DNA from 2 places in the Pleionea sp. WD8-19 genome. Region 1 is predicted to be linked to the other one. Evidence: riboswitches for the same ligand, from Rfam matches in the RefSeq annotation. Region 1 holds a riboswitch; the other holds the start of a gene.
The links. A riboswitch is a leader RNA that binds a small molecule or an ion and turns the genes downstream of it on or off. The one in region 1 is predicted to bind cobalamin.
Positions count from the first base shown of each region.

Region 1 (7,728 bases):
CAGCGCATTGCTTATCATCAACAATCGCGACCCCAGCACTGGGAGTTAATTGAAGAGCCTTTCTATCTGTCCAAGCAGCTGAATCAAGTGGATCATAACTCGGTCGTATTGATCGATTGTTTAACCTTGTGGCTCAGTAATTGGTTGTGCACTAATGATGACGAAAACTGGCAACAAGAGAAAGATGACTTTATCGATGCGCTAATGCGAACCCAACACACCATTATTATTGTCAGCAACGAGGTCGGTAGCGGCATTGTACCTATGGGCGAGTTGTCTCGACAATTCGTTGATCACGCCGGCTGGTTGAATCAGGCATTAGCCAATATCGCGGATAAAGTTACTTTGGTGGTCGCTGGCTGTCCGTTATCTTTAAAAGAACCCGCACAACTGTCTGGCTCTTAAACATGAATACCCAAGTTTTTTTGATCCGTCACGGTGAGCCTCAATTAAAAAATGCATTACTGGGCTCAACTGACTCGCCACTGAGCGAGCTCGGCTGGCAGCAACTCGAAAAAAGTTTTCATTCTCTACCCAAACTGGATCAATTGATTTCAAGTTCACTCAGTCGCTGCGCCAATTTTGCTCAACATTATTCCAGTGAAAGAAATATCGCTTTATCCATCAATACGCAATTTAAAGAGTGTCATTTTGGTGACTGGGACGGACGGACCTACGATACTTTGTACCAACACTATCCCGGTAACGTTGAAAAGTTTTTTAATGATCCTGATCAACACACACCACCTAATGCTGAACCATTGCTTGCGTTCAGTGTTCGTATCGAAACAGCCGTGCATCAATTACTCAACCGTCACAAAGGGCAAACAATCGCATTACTCACGCACGCTGGTGTGATCCGAACGTTGGTTGCCTGGTGTTTAAAAATGGACTATCGATCCGGGTTGCAGTTTCGACGGTTTGCTGTTGATTATGCGTCGATCTCAAAAATTGAAATTTATCACGGTGAAAAAGGAAAACTCTTTCCACAATTAATCCAATTAAACCAGACGGAGCAGCTGAATGATCTTGCCTAATGGTTTGATGATTCAGGGCACCACTTCCGATGCCGGAAAAAGCATTGCCGTTGCCGGTTTGTGTCGCGTGTTAAAACGACGCGGCATTTCCGTTGCACCCTTTAAACCGCAAAACATGGCATTAAACAGCGCGGTGACAGTTAGTGGTGGAGAAATTGGTCGTGCACAAGCGTTACAAGCGATGGCCTGTGACCTTGAACCGGAGATCGATTTTAATCCCGTGCTACTAAAGCCCAGCAGTGATCGACATTCACAAGTTATTCTGCATGGTAAAGCGGTAAGCCAGCTTGATGCGAAGCAGTTTGGTAACATAAAAGAGCTCGCATTTGAAGGCGTGATGCAATCCTATCATCGACTGCGAAGTCAATTTGATGTGGTTTTAATAGAAGGTGCTGGCAGCCCTGCAGAAATTAACTTGAGGACCAACGATATTGCTAATATGGGGTTTGCCGAAGCGGCCAATTGCCCAGTGATATTTATCAGTGATATTGATCGTGGTGGTGTGTTTGCGCACCTGGTGGGAACATTACGTCTGCTTTCAGAAACAGAACAGCAACGCACCAAAGGTTTTATAATCAATAAATTCCGAGGATCGCTTAATTTATTGCAATCCGGGCTCGACTGGTTAGAAACACACACTGAAAAACCGGTGTTGGGTGTTTTACCTTATCTCAAACATTTAAAACTCGACGCCGAAGATGCCATTAATGCAGAGACTCATGAAGGCATAGGCAGTATAAACATTAAAGTGCCAGTATTTTCACGCATCAGCAACCATACTGACTTTGACCCTTTGCGTTGGCATCCCGATGTAAATTTGCAGTTTATTCCTCAGGGCGAACCCTTAACCAGTGCAGACTTGATTATTTTGCCAGGCAGTAAGAATGTGCGAGACGATTTAGCATTGCTGAAGCAACAAGGTTGGGATATCGATATCAAACGTCACTTACGTTACGGCGGCAAGTTGTTAGGAATTTGTGGCGGTTATCAGATGTTAGGCCAAAGTATTCACGATCCAAAAGGTATCGAAAGTAACGCAGGTTCAAGTGAAGCCTTAAACCTTCTGGAGTTTTCAACAACACTTTATCCTGAAAAACAATTGAAACAAGTAAAGGGTGAATTTCAAATTCTGGATCATCAAGGTGGCATTAAGGGATATGAAATTCATTGTGGTCAATCACAAGGAGAAGCACTGCAAAAACCCTTTGCCAAGGTCATCGATCAAATGGGTAACCGCTATAACGACGGCGTCGTATCCAGTGATGGACAAATTGTTGGCAGTTACCTGCACGGCTTGTTTGAACATCCCGACACTTTAAAAGCACTGTTACTTTGGGTTACAGGAAAATCAACTCAAACTATCGATTGGCATCAACTTCGACTGCAAGAACTGGATCGATTGGCCGACTGTTTTGAAGAACACTTGAACATCGAGCAAATTCTTTCGCTTAACATGAAAGGTTAAATATGGATAAAAACGAGAAACACAAAATTAAAGCACAAAAGCAAAAAGAAAAAGTGGACGCGAAAGTGGCGCAAGCAACCATAGAACGCGGTATTTTATTAGTCATTACCGGTAATGGAAAAGGTAAATCGACTTCCGGTTTTGGCACCGTCGCACGATGTGTGGGCCACGGATATAAAGCGGCCGTCGTTCAATTTATCAAAGGCAAATGGGATTGCGGAGAACGAAACCTATTGGAAAATCACGGCGTTCCCTTTGCAGTTATGGGTACCGGCTTTACCTGGAATACGCAAGATCGTGAAGGCGATATCGCCGCAGCAACTGAGGTTTGGCAAAAAGCCAAAGCGTTTTTAAATGATCCTGACATTCACCTGGTATTACTGGATGAACTTACCTACATGCTCGGATACGACTACTTGCCGAAAGACGAAGTGCTCAATGCTATTCGGAACCGGCCAGAAAACCAGTCCGTGATCGTAACTGGCCGTGGAGCCATTACCGAACTGCGTGATATGGCTGATACAGTCAGTGAAATTAAAGATGAAAAACACGCGTTTAAAGCGGGCATTAAAGCGCGTAAAGGAGTGGACTGGTGAGGCATTTTACTACACTACTTTTATTCCTACTAATAAGCGAGATCGGGTTCGCGAAACCAGCGAAGCGTATTATTGCCCTGTCCCCTCATTCTGTGGAATTGCTATACGCCATTGGTGCAGGTGAACGCATAATTGCTACCGTGGAATACGCGAATTATCCACCGGCAGCAAACAAGATTCCACGTATCGGAAGTTATACTGGTGTACAACTGGAAAAGGTATTGGCCCTAAAGCCCGACTTAATCGTTGCCTGGCGTACCGGAAACAAATCGGACGATTTAGAAAAATTGAAGTCCTTGGGATTAAACGTTATTTACACAGAACCGCAATCCATCCCGCAGATGTTAGAAGACGTTTTAGAGTTAGGGCAATACACCGGCAATACCGCACAAGCTCAAGCGCTTTACGATTCGGTCAACAAAGAATACAAAGACATCAAAGCTCACTATGCGGATAAACGTAAAGTCGAGGTGTTTTTTCAGTTTTGGCACGATCCCATGCAAACGCTCGGTCCTGATGCGTCGATAGCATCACTGGTGCGTGATTGCAATGGCGTCAACATCTTTGATGATGCCGTAAATGAATATCCGATGGTTTCTATGGAATCGGTACTTGTAAAAAATCCTGAAGTGATTATCATCCCGCACCAAACGGGCGATTTAGCGGCTAAAAAATCCATTTGGAACAATTGGCCGGAAGTAAAAGCGGTAAAACATAAGCACCTGTACGATATTCGTTCCGACTTTTTATACCGTTTCACACCCAGAACGTTAATTGGTTTAAAAGCACTTTGTAAAGCTATTGATTCAGCGCGATGATGCGAGTTGCGAGTTGCGAGTTGCGAGTTGCGAGTTGCGAGTTGCGAGTTGCGAGTTGCGAGTTGCGAGTTGAAAATCAAGACGTTTTGTTTTTTACAGTCAAGTGAAACTTGATGGTATTTGCTCGAAACTCGTCACTCGCTGCTCGTAACTGAATATTACCGCCCGACCGCGGTATATCCATCGGGATTAAAAGAGGTCAAATAACAAGGAAAGTGATTTACCACTGAGTGTTTCGAGTAAGAATTGAAATATAACGGGAAGCTGGTGTGAACCCAGCGCTGCCCCCGCAACGGTGATCATCAAATGATGTCAGCCCGGAGACCGGCTCAGTAATAGATTTAACAAAGAGACAAAAAAGTCTCGATTTACGCGCGGTGGGCGCATTTAGGGGAAACACCATGAAACCTACACTTATTGCCGCTTCGATAGCGGCGGCTTTTACTGCTTCTAGTCAGACTGTTTTGGCTAATAACCATGAAAATAAATTAATTATTACGGCCAATCGAGTTCAACAAGACATTCAAGATACGCTGGCAAACATTGAAGTTATTTCACGTGAAGACATCGAGCTAATTCAACCAGAGTCGATAACTGACCTGTTAGTCTCCGTGGCCGGGCTTGATGTTGTAACCCAAGGTGGAGCAGGACAAACAAGTTCTATCTTTGCTCGCGGTTCAAACTCTGATCACACGCTTATTTTAATCAACGGAGTTCGAGTCGGTTCAGCAACCGATGGCAAAAAAGCGCTTTCATCCATTTCGGTTCATCACATCGAACGAATTGAGATCATTAAAGGACCTCGTGCTTCCATCTGGGGTTCCGATGCAATGGGTGCCGTCATTCAAATATTCACCCGTAAATTTGATAACAGCGTGCACAATACAACTGTTAGTGCTGGCTCTAACCAGTTTCGTTCGGGTAGTTACAGTGTTGGATTCGGAAAAGAAAAGCTTAATCACAGCGTAACACTAAGTAGTGAGTCATCCGAAGGGTTTGACGTTCTTGATACTTCAGACCCTTCAACCACCACCCCAGACTCTCAACCTGACAAAGACGGTTATCGAAGAATGACCTTATCTTTTGTCGGCGATTACCTTCTGAGTGATGAGCTATCACTTAACTGGATCCTCTCTGCTAATCAAGGTAACAATGAGTTTGACAATGACTGGGGTGCAGACGAATCCGATTACAAAGATCATTTATTCAATATTGAATACACTTACGTAAGCGGCCCTTGGCAATCTAAGCTGGGTTACGGACAAAGCAGAGATTGGTCGCAAAGTTACGGCAATCAGACACTCTTAGAAGAAAACTCCAAATATGAAACTCGACGAAGACAACTGAATGCGCTCGTAGGCTACCAATGGACGACGGGGTTTCATCTCTTAGGAGGAGTAGATATAGTCGATGACACGTTGGATAGAACGACTATTGTCAATTGGGATTCGACAATCTATAAGCTAGACAACTCGAGTCGCAAATCCCATGGTGGTTATATTTATTCTTCATACCATAATGAAGCTATCATTTTAGAAACATCTGTTCGTTATGATGATATTGAAAACGGTGACACTGATACTTCTTTTACTACAGCAATAGGGTATCAACCACTGGATTTTCTAAACATCACAGCCAGTCGCGGCAAAGGATTTAAAGCACCTACATTTAATGATCTTTATTACCCTAATGTTGGCTCATTCGCTGGAAACAGTAGCCTGGTATCGGAAGTTTCCTACACAAATGAACTCGGTTTATCGATCCATAATAACAATTACTCCTTTGCTATTGCTCGTTACCAAACAGACTTTAATAATCTTATTGCCTTTGAAAACAACGAATTTGGTGTATTGCAGCCGTTTAATATAGAAAAGGCTTTCGTCAATGGTTATGAAGTTTCATTTCAACAGCGTATAGGATTTTTTAATCATAAAGTAGGCTATCATTATGTACATGCCACTGAAAAAGCAACGGAATTTGATGTTAATACGAATATGGATGTCAGTTTTAAGCGTTCTTTAGTGCGTCGCGCGGAAAAAATCATGAGCTATCAAGCGGGCTTAGAGTTCGAAAAGCTGGCATTAAGAGCGCATTATCAATATGTCGGTGAACGACCTGATACAGATTATAGTACCTGGCCATCAACTCGCATTTCTTTGCAAAGTTATACACAGCTCAATCTTTCAGCCAATATCTTTTTAAATAAAGACTTCACTGTATCACTAAAAATTAGCGATGCTCTTGATAAATCACCGGAAAATGTACTCAACTATCGTTCACCCGGACGACAAAGTTTTATAAGTGCAAATTACCAATTTTAACTTTTAACAATGGGCTAAACCAAGATTTAGCCCGTTTACTATGAAACTTATAACAACTTTCTACCTAGCCCGTCATGGCGAAACCGAATGGAATCGAATAAAACGGTTACAAGGCCAACTCGACAGTCCATTAACACTACAAGGCGAATATCAAGCCCAACAACTCGCGATTAGCTGTAAAGATAAAAAAATAGATAGCATCATCACTTCAACACTAGGTCGAGCGAAAAGTACGGGCATGATCTGTCAAAAGCTTATCAATATTCCGTTATCGGAAGATGTAGACTTACAAGAACGTCACTTTGGTGATTGGCAAAGTAAGTTGTTTGATAGTCTTCATAACGAACCGCATTTTCAGGATATTTTCTTTCGTGTTACGCATCACTCACCTCCCAATGGCGAATCCGCTATCAACGCAGCAACTCGATTCGAACATTCGTTAATTAAGCTGGCGAGTAATAATAAGCAAAAGCGACTTTTAATAATCACCCATGGCGATCTACTGCGCTGCTTTCTTTCTAAACTGAATGGCAAAGATTTTTGTGATGCCTACAGCCAGTACGGCAATGGCTATTATTTCCAGGTAGAGTTTTGTCATCGCACTAACCAATTTAATTTGTCGGATCAGTCGGGTGACTGAAGTTTTGGTTATCGTTAATGCTTTGATGATTGATCACATCTTTGGTGAGCCAAAACGTTTTCATCCTCTGGTAGGTTTCGGCAATCTGGCGAATACAGGTGAAGCCAAATTTAATCGAATCACTTTCTCGCGCTTGCAAATAAAATGGTTAGGTATTTTTTCTTGGTGTTTACTAGTACTCCCTTTCGTATTTCTTACTTACACACTAACTTTATTTCAAACGGTTTCGATGTTTATTGAAGTGACTGTATTGTACTTGGCGATAGGTTTAAAAAGTCTCAATCAACATGCAATGCAGGTTTATCATCCGCTAATTAAAGGAGATGTTAAAACCGCTCAACATTATTGTGGGTATATGGTCAGCCGAAATACTCATGAGCTTTCCTCTCCGGATATTTCACGCGCTGTAACAGAATCAGTGCTAGAAAATGGTCACGACGCCGTAATCGCCAGTTTGTTCTGGTATTTGGTCGGTGGTGCACCCGCTGTGATTTTACACCGACTGGCAAACACTTTAGACGCGATGTGGGGCTACAAAAGCAAACGTTTTTTTGATTTTGGGTGGTTTGCTGCGCGCATGGATGACTTGCTTGGTTGGCCTTCAGCAAAACTCACTGCAATAGTTTATGCCTTACAAGGAAATTTTACGTTATCCATTCACAATGCGATTCACCAAAGTAAACATTATAAAAGTATTAACGGCGGTTGGACTATGGCTGCTGGCGCGACAACTTTGAACATCCAACTAGGTGGAACTTCCATCTACGAAAACGAAGTTGTTCACACACCCATACTGGGTAAAGGTCAAACCGTCAAAATCACCGATATTAGACGCAGTATTTCTCTTCTAA
Region 1 covers NZ_JBUZOU010000004.1:84,357-92,084, forward strand. The annotation lists gene cobU (bifunctional adenosylcobinamide kinase/adenosylcobinamide-phosphate guanylyltransferase) at 1-405, shown strand, start outside; gene ACTUJY_RS06280 (histidine phosphatase family protein) at 408-1,037, shown strand; gene ACTUJY_RS06285 (cobyric acid synthase) at 1,024-2,502, shown strand; gene cobO (cob(I)yrinic acid a,c-diamide adenosyltransferase) at 2,505-3,098, shown strand; gene ACTUJY_RS06295 (cobalamin-binding protein) at 3,095-3,916, shown strand; cobalamin riboswitch at 4,128-4,263, shown strand; gene ACTUJY_RS06300 (TonB-dependent receptor domain-containing protein) at 4,318-6,237, shown strand; gene ACTUJY_RS06305 (histidine phosphatase family protein) at 6,278-6,877, shown strand; gene cbiB (adenosylcobinamide-phosphate synthase CbiB) at 6,870-7,728, shown strand, end outside.

Region 2 (7,728 bases), on a different contig from region 1:
GTACAGGTTTAAACTCTGCGCTTGGTCGATCCATTTTTGACGACGTGCTCCGGCTTCCACCAACCAACGCGGATCGATTTCAAATGCGGTAGCAAAAATCGACTTAACTTCAACGGGTATGCGCTCGATCGGTTGAACGGAACCATCAAAATATTTCAGATCATTGATCATCACACTGTCCCATAGACCTAACTGTTTAAGCCTGGTGATCAAGGCGTGGTTACTCACGGTAAACTCACCGGACAAGTTGGATTTCACATACAGGTTTTGATAAGTCGGCTCAATGGATTGCGAAACGCCAACGATATTTGAAATGGTGGCGGTTGGCGCGATGGCCATCACATTCGAGTTTCGCATGCCATATTGTTGTACCAGCTTACGAACAGGTTGCCAGTCCAAATGTGCAACGGTATCGAATGTACAATAGCCTTCTCCGCGTTGACGCTGTAACTCTATTAAAGAATCAATCGGAAAAATATTCTGTTCCCACAAGGATCCCGTATAACTTTCATAACAACCACGCTCTTGTGCTAACAATGCCGAAGCTTCAATCGCAAAATAGGAAATTTGCTCCATGGTCCGATCCGCAAACTGAACGGCCTCTACACTCGCATACGGAATATTCAACAAATACAACGCGTCCTGAAAGCCCATCAGCCCCATACCAATCGGTCGATGTTTTAAGTTCGAATTACGCGCTTTCTCCACGGGGTAAAAATTTATGTCGATGACATTATCCAGCATTCGAACTGCGGTTCGCACGGTATTTTGCAATCGCGTCACATCCAACTCTGCATTTTTAATATGTCGCGACAAGTTGACTGAACCCAAGTTACAAACTGCAATTTCCTGCGCATTGGTATTTAGAGTAATCTCAGTACACAGATTAGAAGAATGCACAACGCCCACATGTTGTTGCGGCGAACGCAAATTGCAAGGATCTTTAAACGTGATCCAGGGATGACCAGTTTCAAACAACATCGATAGCATTTTTTGCCACAACTGTTTCGCCTGCACTTTTTTGAACAACCGAATTTCACCACGTTCGGCCTTCGCCTCGTACTCACAATATTTTTGTTCAAATGCACACCCGTAAAGATCGTGCAGCTCGGGCACATCGTTGGGCGAAAAGAGCGTCCACGCTTCTTCATCAAACACCCGCTTCATAAACAGATCCGGGATCCAGTTAGCGGAATTCATATCGTGTGTTCGACGGCGTTCATCACCGGTATTTTTGCGCAACTCGAGAAAATCTTCGATATCCAAATGCCAGGTTTCGAGATACGCACACACAGCGCCTTTTCGTTTGCCCCCCTGGTTAACCGCAACGGCGGTATCGTTAACCACTTTTAAAAACGGGATCACCCCTTGCGACTGGCCATTAGTACCTTTGATGTGCGCGCCGAGTGATCGTACCGGAGTCCAATCATTACCCAGTCCACCGGCCCACTTTGACAATTGTGCGTTATCCGCGACCGCTTGATAAATGCTTTCCAGATCGTCATCCACGGTAGTGAGGTAACAGCTGCTCAGTTGTGATCGGCGTGTGCCGGAGTTAAATAACGTGGGTGTCGAGCACATGTAGTCGAAAGAAGAGAGCAAGTTGTAAAACTCAATTGCGCGTTGATTCGGATTGTCTTCTTTAATCGCCAACCCCATAGCCACTCGCATAAAGAAAATCTGCGGCAACTCCAATCGCGTCTCACGCCAGTGCAAAAAATATCGATCATAAAGTGTCTGTAATCCAAGATAAGTAAACTGACGATCGCGTTCCGGTCGCAGCGCTTGAGCGAGGTGTGTCAAGTCAAAACTCAACAACGACTCATCCAGTAACTCTAAAACCACCGATTTTTCAATGGTGGCCGGAAAGGCATTAAGGTAGAGGTTGTCGTCAGCTGCATCCAACTCGAGAAAATCGGCGACTTGTTGTTGTAAATTTTGATTCAACAATTGCGCGCAAACGTAAGAGTAATTGGGCTCTTGCTCAATCAAAGGACGCACGGTCATCAACAATGCCGTACTCACATCACGGAGCTTGATCCCAGAATAAAGGTTCGCTTTCGCCAGCTGAAAGACTTTGTCTGCATCAACGTCTTCGAAGCCATAACACGCGTTATGAATAGACTGCTCCACTTTTGATAAGGGTAATGATTGCTGCTCACCATTTTCGAGCACTACATTAATGGATTCTGAACTCGATTCAAGTTCCGCGGCTTGACCGGCTTGTGTCATTTGACGGTGGTGTGCATGTTGTTCGCGATACAGTACGTAAGCCCGCGCCACTTTTTGCATACCTTGGCGCATCAGACCCAATTCCACCTGATCCTGTATGTCTTCAATATTAATTTGACCGCCACTGGGAAACTGTCGCTGAAACCGGTCAACGATATCGCTGGTTATCTGTTGAACCAGGTTACGTACACGCGATGAGCCAGAAGCGCTTTGACCTTCTACAGCCAGAATCGCTTTGGTCATTGCCATAGCGATTTTTTCGACTTCAAAATCGACGGCTTCGCCATTGCGTTTGATCACCCGAAAAGTCGAAGGGAGTGCTCTTGGGGATAAGTCGGAATATGTGTGTTGATGCATGATGAGTCGCGTCCTTTAAGTTTATGAAAACCCACGCGACACCATTGAACACGGATATCGGCCAAATAAGAGACGGCCTCAACAAGACACCGACAAAAGTACCTTATTCAACTCAACGTGTCCAATCACCTTAATATCGCGAAGGCGCTTAGGGCCTGTTTATCTTTCATTAGTCATCACTGTTGCGTCTAAAACTCCGTCAATCTAGGCGTGAGGAGTGCGGTTTGGTCGTTCCAAATAATCGACGAACAACAACGAGTGACGGAGTTTTAGCCGCAACCCGCAGGGCTGGGGCTATTTTTTCACCCAGCCGCGTTGTCGGTCGCGTTAATAGAATAACTATTAATCGCTCGCTCCGCCTTGCTGGACAAAAAAATAACCTCCAGTAGTGACGACCAATGAAAGATAAACAGGCCCTTCTTCTTTGGCAGGTCTTCGGACTTCAGAGTATGGAGTGAATCACTCCGCCTTAAGTAACGGCTTCCCACAAGTGAATTGCAGTGCCTGTAACCCATTGTTCGCTGCTCAATGTTTACCGGTTACTTTCGTTCTCTGTTACCGCTGCGCGTCAGTTCCGGATTTGCACCGGATTCCCTCTTAGCAACCGACCGATATTCGACTAGGTTTCGTTCAAACATTTCGACTTTGTTTAAAGCCTAACCAACTATCTAGTAGTTGAACCAAAGCATTAATACTATATATTGTGATCTTTTGCTTTGGCAAATTGTTTTAACGATATTTTGATTGAGTGCTCGCTTCTCAAACATTTTATGATGGGTATTCTCTGTCATTCTGTTTACACTACACTTTCAGTAGAACAACTAATCGAATCAAGCGAGTCCATGCGCAGAGGTCACTTTCCCCAAAACGACGATCAACAAGTCAGTTGGCACACATTGAAGCAATTACTTCCCTATTTGTTGGAGTTTAAATCACGTGTGCTACTCGCATTGCTCTGCCTGATAGCGGCCAAAATTGCCAGTGTCGGCATGCCCTTTATTCTCAAATACACGGTGGATTCGCTGAATATCGAGTCGGACCTGGAAAAAATTCTGACGGTGCCAGTTGCGCTCATCATTGCCTATGGCTCAGTGCGGTTAGCCAGCGTATTGTTTGGAGAGATTCGCGATACATTGTTTGGTCGAGTGACCGAGCGCGCCATGCGCCGTATTGGGCTTACCGTATTTAAACACCTGCATGGACTCGACTTAGACTTTCACTTAAATCGACGAACCGGCGGTTTGTCGCGTGATATTGAACGAGGCACTTCGGGTATCAGTTTTCTGCTGCGTTTTATGGTGTTCAATATTGTGCCAACCTTGCTGGAAATCGCGATGGTTATGGCGGTGTTCCTTTACAGTTACGACATCGGGTTTGCAGTAATCATTGCAAGTTCGATTGTGCTCTATGTTTTTTGGACAGTAAAAGCCACCGAATGGCGTACTCGTTACGTTCGCGAAGCCAACGAAGCCGACTCGAGAACGAATACGGCAGCCGTTGACAGCCTACTCAATTATGAAACGGTTAAATATTTTAATAACGAAAGTTACGAAGCGCATCGTTACGATCAGGATCTCGCTGACTGGGAGCAAGCACGCCGTAAAAATCGCCTGACTTTATTTGCACTAAACGGTGGCCAATCAATGGTAACAGCCGTTTCAATGACATCGATGATGATGCTGGCCGCGTATAACATCGTAGATGGCAAAATGACGCTCGGCGATTTTGTATTAGTTAACGCCTTTATGATGCAAATATTCATGCCATTAAATTTTCTTGGCTTTGTGTATCGCGAAATGAAAGGCTCCTTAGCCAATATCGAGCAAATGTTTGCCCTGTTACGACAAGCACCCAAAATCAGTGACGTTAAAAATGCGAAAGAACTTGTCGTTCACCAAGGAAAAATAGAGTTTCGTAATGTCAGCTTTCATTATCAAGCGGAGCGATCAATATTAAAGTCGGTGAATTTGACCATACAACCCGGGCAAAAAGTCGCATTTGTTGGCAGCAGCGGCGCTGGAAAATCCACATTGATGAAACTCATGTATCGATTTTATGATCCCGTTGAAGGACAAATTTTGATTGATGATCAACCCATTGATCAAGTGACACAAAACAGCTTACGTAAAAATATCGGCATTGTTCCGCAAGATACCGTACTCTTCAATTCCACCATCGGAGAAAACATTCGGTATGGCAATATTGAGGCTTCTGAAGAACAAGTTAAAAACGCAATTTCTCATGCTTATCTCGACGACTTTATTAAGCAATTACCCGATGGACTGAACACATTGGTTGGCGAGCGAGGCTTAAAATTATCCGGTGGAGAAAAGCAACGAGTCGCCATTGCTCGTACTATTTTAAAAAAGCCACCCATTTTATTATTTGATGAAGCTACATCTTCGCTAGACAGTAAGTCGGAACAATTTATTTTAAAAGCGATTAATCATGTTGCGAAAAACCATACCAGTATTATGATCGCACATAGACTCTCAACCATTGTTGATGCGGATGTCATTTTTGTTTTGCATCATGGCGAAATTGTAGAACAGGGCAACCATCAAGCGCTCCTCAAACAACAAGGGCACTATGCCCGCTTATGGCATATTCAACGCGAAGAGCGTCAACAACAAAAAGCAGTTGTTGAAGTATAAATTTCAGGACTCGACAAAATGTACAAAATGATATTCATTATTTTTACTTTTGCAATGACCCTAAACGCTATTGATCAGGAGAACACCTTATCATTGCCAGAAGGTCAAAGTTCACCACCCGCAACCTTAAAAGATATCCATTGGCTTGAAGGGCACTGGCGTGGTAAAGCCTTAGGTGGAACAGTAGAGGAAATCTGGTCGGCTCCCTTAGGTGGCAGTATGATGGGTGTGTTTCGCAACGTGGTAAACGATCAAGTAAAACTTTACGAAATTGAAATAATCCGAGAAGTTAATCAAAGCTTACTGTTGCAATTGAAGCATTTTCACCATGATCTTAAAAGCTGGGAAGAAAAAAACGAAACGGTGGATTTTCCATTAGTAAAAATCGAACCGAATGCGGCTTATTTTGATGGATTTACAATTAAACGCATCAATGAGAATACGATTGAAATGTTTGTCGTTGTGGCTAAAAAACCGCAAAAGAAAGAACTGCACATCATTTATCAAAGAGTCCAAGATTGATGCAGCTAACCAATGCCACTCAATACGATGCTATTCAAATAAGTGAATGGTTTAACACGAAAAACGAAGTGCTTTTTTGGGGCGGCCCAAATTTTCGCTTCCCTTTTACCGAACAAACCTTTCTAGAAGATATAAAACTGAACGCCTTACCGAGCAAAGTTTTAAAGCAGGATCAAAAAATACACGCGTTCGGTCAGTTTTATTTGCGTCAGGGTCGTTGTCACTTGGGTCGATTGGTCGTCAGTCCCGATGCTCGTAGAAAAGGAGTAGGATCCGAATTACTCAGCCAATTGTGTACCAAAGGAAAGCAAGCACTGTCTGTAAACGAATGTTCACTATTTGTGTTAAAACAAAATCAACCCGCTTATCGACTGTACCACCGTTTTGGTTTTCGTGAACAGACGTATCCAGAGCCGATACCGATAGACGACTGCCTTTACATGACGTATCAAACCGATAATAGACGTTGAAAGTCGTGCAGTGAAGTCACTGCACGAAACACAGAATCAAGACCAACTGTCTTCGGTAAGCTCCCGCAGACGCTTTTGTTCGAAGTAGTTCTCAAGATCGCGCTTCACTTCGTTACTACTGCGTGAACTTTTGTGTCCTTTTTTTTTGGTAAAACTCAACTCGTCATCCCAATGATGTTTATGTTGCTTACTACGGCTTACTCGCCCTGAAGATTGCATGATATACCTCACTAAAAAGAGCACCTTCAGGCGGAATATAGGACTGACGAATGCGATTTTCTAACGAATTCTCTGATTGATCACGATAAATTTTTTTTGTTAACCTCTCCTTGATAACTCACTTATATGCAGAAAAATTCATGCCAAAATCGATCTGGAAAAAGTCATTTACGTTAAAGTCTCTCAACATTCGTAATCAAAATACATTGGCTAGCCACCTGTCGATGGAGGTTACTGAAGTTGGTGATGACTATCTGGAAGTCAGTATGCCCGTGAACCAGTGCAGCCATCAGCCCATGGGCCTGTTACACGGTGGAGCCTCAGCCGCACTGGCTGAAACCGCTGGCAGCATCGCCGCGAATATCGCGGTCGATGATGATCATTACTGCGTTGGTATGGAAATTAACGCCAACCACCTCAAAGCGATTCGAAATGGCGTCGTTCTCGCAAAAGCGTCTCCGCTCCATCTTGGTAAAAGCTCGCAAGTCTGGGAAATACGAATCACTGGCAGCAACGGGGATTTGATTTGTGTATCTCGATTAACCATGGCGGTACGCCAAAAGTCGAAAAAACCTGAATGAACGTAACTTTATGTTAAGAAAGTGCTTCACAGACTTATTTTTTGTCACCGAAAACCCTAAGATGTTCGACTCCTTATCGGATTTATCATGAGTGATCGGCTATGCTTTATCGAATGTCGAGATATACCGTAGTCAGACTAAACGCTCATGCGGCAATGTGCTGCACAATTTTGCTTTGTCTCTTTGTACACTGTAAACCGCTTTTCGCTCAATCATCGCTTCCATTTTTCAATCTCGCAGACACCAACGGATTAAAGGGCAATGAAGTCATCAGCATTTTACAAGATCGACAAGGATTTATCTGGTTTGGCACAACACAAGGATTGAGCCGATACGACGGCCATGAATTTATACATTTCCATGCAGATGCATCAAAATCAAACCGTCTATCGGACAATAAAATTTGGAGTCTGTTTCAAGACGCTCAAGGAACCCTCTGGATTGGTACAGAGTCTGGAGGAATCAACCGGCTGGACCCAGAAACCAATGTAATTACCCACTTCATGCACGATCCAGAACAACCTGATAGTTTGAGTCACAATTACGTGCGCGCAATTAACGCGGCGGGCCCCCATCATTTATGGATTGCCACTTCGGGTGGCGGACTGAACCTCCTTGACACACGGTCCAATACGTTTCAGCACTTCAAACATCAACCAGACGATGAAAACAGCTTGTCGAGCAATGAATTAC
Region 2 covers NZ_JBUZOU010000007.1:177,722-185,449, forward strand. The annotation lists gene ACTUJY_RS10765 (ribonucleoside-diphosphate reductase subunit alpha) at 1-2,589, opposite strand, end outside; cobalamin riboswitch at 2,999-3,217, opposite strand; gene ACTUJY_RS10770 (ABCB family ABC transporter ATP-binding protein/permease) at 3,432-5,243, shown strand; gene ACTUJY_RS10775 (DUF6265 family protein) at 5,262-5,765, shown strand; gene ACTUJY_RS10780 (GNAT family N-acetyltransferase) at 5,765-6,235, shown strand; gene ACTUJY_RS10785 (PA3496 family putative envelope integrity protein) at 6,272-6,454, opposite strand; gene ACTUJY_RS10790 (hotdog fold thioesterase) at 6,595-7,035, shown strand; gene ACTUJY_RS10795 (two-component regulator propeller domain-containing protein) at 7,206-7,728, shown strand, end outside.
Region 2: linked by a shared signal. The riboswitch ahead of ACTUJY_RS10765 (ribonucleoside-diphosphate reductase subunit alpha) and the one ahead of ACTUJY_RS06300 (TonB-dependent receptor domain-containing protein) in region 1 are both predicted to bind cobalamin.